3 regions of the Mesorhizobium sp. 113-1-2 genome follow, and region 1 is predicted to be linked to each of the others. Evidence: predicted binding sites of a transcription regulator. Region 1 holds the regulator's gene; each other region holds the start of a gene.
What was found. The regulator PhoB, encoded in region 1, activates phosphate uptake and scavenging genes when phosphate is short. The targets are predictions, from matches to a motif close to TGTCATNNANCTGTCAT.
Positions count from the first base shown of each region.

Region 1 (2,203 bases):
GCGGCCAGCAGCAACGGCTGTGCATCGCCCGCACCGTGGCGGTGAAGCCGGAAGTCATCCTGCTCGACGAGCCGGCCTCGGCGCTCGACCCGCTCTCGACCGCCAAGATCGAGGAGCTGATCGACGAGTTGCAAGCCGACTACACGATCGTCATCGTCACCCACAACATGCAGCAGGCGGCGCGCGTGTCGAAGCAGACCGCCTTCATGTATCTGGGCGAACTGGTCGAGTTCGACAAAACCGAGAAGATCTTCACGTCGCCTCGCGAGAAGCGCACGCAAGACTACATCACCGGCCGCTTCGGCTGATCGCACGCATACGAGGACCAGGATCATGGCCGAACACACAGTCGCAGCCTTCGACGAGGATCTCGGACAGATCAGCAGGCTGATCAGCGACATGGGCGACCTCGCCGGCTCGATGGTCGGCGGCGCCACCAAGGCACTGCTGAATTCCGACAATGCGCTGGCCCAGCGCGTGGTCTCCGACGACGCGATCATGGACGCGCGCCAGCGCGAACTCGACGACCGTGCCATCACGCTGATCGCCAAGCGCCAACCGATGGCCGACGATCTGCGTCATGTCGTCGGCTCGATCCGCATGGCCGGCGACCTCGAACGCATCGGCGACCTTGCCAAGAACATCGCCAAGCGCGTCGGCACCGTCGGCCTCAGCGCCACACCGCGCGACCTGTCGCATTCCATCGACGCCATGGCGCAGCTGGTGCTGATCCAGGTGCAGGGCGTGATCGAGGAGTATGCGGCGCGCGATGCCGCCGCACTGGCGAAGTTGCGCGCCGACGACGAACGTATCGACGTCAAATACACCTCCGTCTTCCGTGAACTGCTGACCTATATGATGGAGGACCCGCGCAACATCACGGCCTGCACGCATCTGTTGTTCTGCGCCAAGAATCTCGAACGCATCGGTGACCACGTGACCAACATCGCCGAGAATGCGTACTATGTCCTGACCGGCACGCAGCTGCCCGCCAATCGTCCAAAACAGGACGAGACGGCGATGTCAGCGCCGGCGGCCTGAGCGCAGGGGTAACCAGTCGATGATCGCGCCACGCATCATGGTGGTGGAGGATGAGGAGCCGCTTGGGGTGCTGCTCCGCTACAATCTGGAATCCGAAGGCTACCAGGTCGAGGTGGTGCCGCGCGGCGACGAAGCCGAAATCCGGCTGCAGGAGAACGTGCCCGACCTTCTGGTGCTCGACTGGATGGTGCCTGCGGTGTCCGGCATTGAACTCTGCCGGCGCCTGCGAATGCGGCCCGAGACCGAGCGGCTGCCGATCATCATGCTGACCGCGCGGGGCGAAGAAAGCGACCGTGTACGTGGACTTTCCACCGGCGCCGACGACTATCTGGTCAAGCCGTTTTCGACGCCGGAATTCATGGCAAGAGTCAAGGCGCTGCTGCGCCGCGCCAAGCCGGAAGTGCTGTCCAGCGTGCTCAAGGTCGGCGACATCGTGCTCGACCGCGAATCGCACCGGGTCTATCGCAAGAAGAGCGAGATACGGCTTGGGCCGACCGAGTTCCGCCTGCTCGAATTCATGATGCGCCATCCCGGCCGCGTGTTCTCGCGCAGCCAGCTGCTCGACAATGTCTGGGGCGAGACGATCTACATCGACGAGCGCACCGTCGACGTGCATGTCGGCCGCCTGCGCAAGGCGGTCAACAATGGCCGCATGCCGGACGTTATCCGCACCATTCGCGGGGCGGGCTACGCGATCCGCGAGGATTGAGCGTAACCTGATTCAGGCTACGTTTTTCTTTACGGCAAGGCCTGATTTCGCCTGCACGCCCGGCGCGAAAATCTCCTGGTCGACGAAGGTCAGCGCGCGCATGGCGCAACCTTCGCGGATTAGCGGCAGTTCGTTCGGTTCGGTGTCGAAGGAAATCGATTTCGAGTGCTGGCCGCCGGCGGTCTGCGCGATCGCCTCGCGCAATGCCGGCTCGATCAGGTCGAAGGCGGCGGCGCTGACGCCGACCATGGCGACGGGCGCGGGATCGATCAGCGCGAACAGGCTGCCGAGGCCATAGCCCAATGCCTCGCCGGCCTTGCGATAGGCTTCTCGCTCAGGCCCGTCTCTTTCCCGTGCGGTGGCGGCGAGTGCCCGCATCTGTGCGTCGCTGACGTCGGCGACCGGCTCGGTGTCCTCGCCAAGCTGCCTGGCGTTGCGCCAGATGGCGTAGTT
Region 1 is NZ_AP023242.1:1,603,156-1,605,358, forward strand. Features, by position in the region: gene pstB (phosphate ABC transporter ATP-binding protein PstB) at 1-308, shown strand, start outside; gene phoU (phosphate signaling complex protein PhoU) at 334-1,041, shown strand; gene phoB (phosphate regulon transcriptional regulator PhoB) at 1,061-1,750, shown strand; gene JN279_RS07735 (ROK family protein) at 1,763-2,203, opposite strand, start outside.

Region 2 (2,203 bases), 700 kb from region 1:
TGGCGGTCGATGATCGTGCGCCCCAGCGCATCCTTCATACTGAAACGGCCGTTCTCGATCTTTTCCGTTATGCCGTCGGGATGCGTGACCGTTATTTGGTTGCCGCTCACCTCGACCTTGTCGCCGGTCGTTGCGTTGACATGGGTGGCGCCTTTGTCGGTCTGACCCTTGCCCGACCCCGAGTTGTCACCGCTGCCTTCTGTTCCGGAATTGCCGCCACCGTTGCCGTTGTTGCCGCCGCCGCTGTTGCCGCCACTGTTGCCGCCGCTGTTGCCGCCACTGTTGCCGCCGCTGTTGCCGCCACTGTTGCCGCCGCCATTGCCGCCACTGTTGCCGCCGCCGTTACCGCCGCCGTTACCACCACCGTTGCCGCCGCCGCCATTACCACCACCGCTGCCGCCGCCATTACCACCATTGGCGGCCTGTGCTGACGCGGCGTCGATTCCGGGGGCGGATCCGTGCAGGGAAATTCGATAGGGAACGATGGTCAGCGCCAGGGCAGCCGCCGAAACGAGCGTCAGCCGGCGACACCGGGCCGTGATCGATCCGTGCATCCTGATCTCCGTCGATTGAGCCGGCGCGCCCACCCCAACGTTGCAACCGCAACATCGCCGAAAGATGTAGTGACCGGAAGCGACCTCCGACCGTTGCGTTTGTCCGCCAGGACCTTTGCAAGCGCAAGATTGGACCAAAGTCCGATGTCGTGCGTGACAAGTCGCCTGCCCGGGGCATTGGTGCTTGTATGATGTCACGAAAATGTGATCGGCCTGACGTAAGGGGTCGAACAGGCAACAAGCCCCAGCCACTCCAAGCCAGAGGCCCTCATGACCGAACATCGCTCCCCCGACGCCCGATTCCGCACCAGCCTGCTCGAGGAAAACGAAGGACCGGCCATCAACCCCACCGACAACCGCACCATGGGCGATATCATCGCCGCGCGGTTCTCGCGCCGGGGTTTCCTGAAGGGGTCACTCGCCGTCTCGGCGATCGCCGCCACCGTCAGCCCGCTGGCCATGATCGCCGCGGACGATGCCCGCGCCGCGGAAGGCTCCGCCTTCAAATTCGACGAGCTCGAGGCCGGCATCGACGACAAGCACCACGTCGCGCCGGGCTATGACGCCGACGTGCTGTTGCGCTGGGGCGATCCGCTGTTTGCCGATTCACCGGAGTTCGACCCGACGAAGCAGTCGGCGCAGGCCCAGGCGAAACAGTTCGGCTACAACAATGACTATGTCGGCTATATCCCGATCGACGGCTCGGCCGAGCATGGCCTTTTGGTCGTCAACCACGAATACACCAACCCGCATCTGATGTTCCCCGGCATCGTTTCGATCGTCGAGAAGGACGGGAAGAAGAAGGCCGAGGTCGCCCCGCTCTCGAAGGAGCAGGTCGATGTCGAGATGGCGGCGCATGGCGGCACCATCGTCGAGATCCGCAAGGAGGGCGGCAAATGGCACGTGGTGCGTGACGGCAAGCTCAACCGCCGCATCACCTCCACCACCGAAATGGCGCTCTCCGGTCCGGTCGCCGGCCATGACCGCGTCAAGACCAATGCCGACCCGTCCGGCACTAAGGTGTTCGGCACTTTCAACAATTGCGCCGGCGGCGTCACGCCGTGGGGCACCTATGTGATGGCCGAGGAGAACATTCACGGCTATTTCTCCGGCGAACTGCCGGAAGGCCACAAGGAAGCCGCCAACTACAAGCGGCTCGGCATTCCGGAAGGCGCCTATGAATGGGGCGCGCATTACGACCGCTTCAACCTCGCCAAGGAGCCGAACGAGCCCAATCGCTTCGGCTGGGTCGTCGAGGTCGACGTCAACGACCCGACCTCGACGCCGAGGAAGCGCACCGCCATGGGCCGCTTCAAGCATGAGGGCGCCGAGTCGATCGTCGCCAAGGACGGCCGCGTCGTCTTCTATCTCGGCGACGACGAGCGCTTCGACTATGTCTACAAATTCGTCACCAAGGGCGCCTTCAACGCCAACGACCATGCCGCCAACAAGGACCTGCTCGACGACGGCACGCTGCATGTCGCCAAATTCGCCGAGGACGGCACGGTCGACTGGCTGCCGATCGTCTTCGGCCAGGGGCCGCTGACGGCGGAAAACGGCTTCGCTGGCCAGGCCGACGTGCTGATCGAGACGCGGCGCGCCGCCGATCTGCTCGGCGCCACCAAGATGGACCGGCCCGAGGACATCCA
Region 2 is NZ_AP023242.1:905,920-908,122, forward strand. Features, by position in the region: gene JN279_RS04260 (hypothetical protein) at 1-554, opposite strand, end outside; gene JN279_RS04265 (PhoX family protein) at 825-2,203, shown strand, end outside.
Region 2: a site for PhoB is predicted at 747-763, ahead of JN279_RS04265 (PhoX family protein). Genes of this name have one in related genera too.

Region 3 (2,203 bases), 3.9 Mb from region 1:
TCTTCAGGAAGGTCGCCATCGAAGGCGTCGGCGTACGCACATATTGCTGGTAGGGAATGCTGCCGGCGGGCAGGAAGGCGTTGGAAAAACCGGTCAGCGCCTCGAATTCGATGTTTGCGGTCATGCCACCGAATTCAGGCGAGAACATCGAACCGGAACGCAACGCCCGCACGGTGGGAATGGGATCCGGCGTGATGGTGACGCCGGGCAGCTTGGTCGGATCCCAGAAGGACTCGCTCATGACGACGATGATGTCGGGCTTTTCTTCGGGCACTGAAGCGGCAATCTGCGGCCGGTCGATCGCCGCGATCGCCTTGTCGGAGTAGCCGGGCGGTGCCGAGACATGCGCCATCGGCACGTTGAGCGCGAAGGCGAGCGCAAAGCCGTTGGAGGCGTAGTTTTCCTTCTGGTCCCACATGATCGGGATGATCTGCAGCCGGTCCCTGGTCCAGGAGAAGGTGGCGTAGTCCATGATCGAGACGAAGAAGGCGAGCAGCGGCACCGCCAGCGTCAGACGGGCAAGGCGGCCCTTGTGGCTGAGTGCGGGAACCCTGCGGCGCCACAGCCGCCAGCCATAGACGAGCAGCGACAGGCCGGCGACGATGCCGATGACCATGGCGAGCGCGGTCATCGGCCGGTCACGCACCAGCAGCGGCAGCAGGGCGACGATCTGGCGGGAGTAGAGGAAATCCGTCGGGTAGAGCGGATCGCCGAGATAATGCGATTTCTGGTGGCCGACAAAAGCCAGTGACAAGGTCAAGGGTGCGACGATCATCAGGCTTTGATGGCTGCGTCCGAGCACGGCATCGAGACCGATGAGGATAAGCGCAAAGACGACGATGGTCGTCCAGCCCGGCTTGAGCGGCTGCAGGAAGAAGGAAACGGTGCCGGCAACGTCACCGCGCACGATCAATTCAATGGCAAACACCAGGATGGCCGAGATCGCCAGGCTGATCAGCCCATAGCGGACGACCGGCCATCTCCGGCCCGGCAGATAGCCGGTGGACGGATCGTCTTCCAGGAATTGCGGCGCAGCTTTGCTGGCGCGTTTCGAACTCTTTGCCACTTTAACTTCCCACCCGGCGACAACCCAAGTCATGCGATTGTCATATAATTGTCACGCAAAGCTAGCGCCTGTGGCGGAAATAAGAAGAGCCAGCAAACGATTCGTGAGCGGTTTTCATCAGGAGTGATCGCCAAAAAGCCTTTTGGAACAGGCACTCGGCGCACGGCTCGAAGCTGGCACCGGGTTGAACCGGGCTTGACTTGGCGGCCTGCCTTGCGCCACAGGCAGGGAAAATTCGTGTTATCAGGCAAGTAAAACCAGTCTTCGGGAGCCCTCGCATGGCCGTCGCATTCACCTTTCCGGGACAAGGCAGCCAGGCTGTCGGCATGGGCAAGGATCTCGCCGACGCCTTTCCCGAGGCGCGCAGGGTCTTCCAGGAAGTCGACGACGCGCTCGGCGAAAACCTGTCGAAGTTGATCTGGGAAGGTCCGGAAGAAACCTTGACGCTGACGGCCAACGCGCAGCCGGCGCTGATGGCGGTGTCGCTGGCGGCGGTCAGGGCGCTGGAAGCGCGCGGTTTTTCGCTGAAGGACAAGGTCGCCTATGTCGCCGGCCATTCGCTGGGCGAATATTCAGCCCTAGCCGCCGCCGGTTTTGTTTCCGTTGCCGATGCCGCCCGGCTGCTGCGCATCCGCGGCAACGCCATGCAGGCGGCGGTGCCGGCCGGCGAGGGCGCCATGGCGGCGATCATCGGACTGGAGCAGGCGGATGTCGAAGCCGCTTGCACCGAGGCCGCGCAAGGGGCTGGCAAGGTCTGCCAGATCGCCAACGACAATGGCGGCGGCCAGCTGGTCATCTCCGGCGCCAAGGCCGCGGTCGAACTTGCGGCGAAACTGTGCACCGAAAAGGGCGCCAAGCGGGCGCTGATGCTGCAGGTCTCGGCGCCCTTCCATTCGGCGCTGATGGCGCCGGCGGCGAACGTCATGCGCGAGGCTCTCGCCGGTGTGGCGAAGCATGCACCGGCGGTGCCCGTGCTGTCCAACGTCACCGTGACCCCGACCGGCGATCCCGACGAGATCGCGCGGCGCTTGGTCGAGCAGATAACCGGCCGCGTGCGCTGGCGTGAAACTGTGGAATGGTTCGGCGCCAATGGCGTTGCAACGCTTTACGAGATCGGCGCCGGCAAGGTGCTGTCGA
Region 3 is NZ_AP023242.1:5,614,489-5,616,691, reverse strand. Features, by position in the region: gene JN279_RS27485 (LTA synthase family protein) at 1-1,099, opposite strand, end outside; gene fabD (ACP S-malonyltransferase) at 1,345-2,203, shown strand, end outside.
Region 3: a site for PhoB is predicted at 1,105-1,121, ahead of JN279_RS27485 (LTA synthase family protein). Genes of this name have one in related genera too.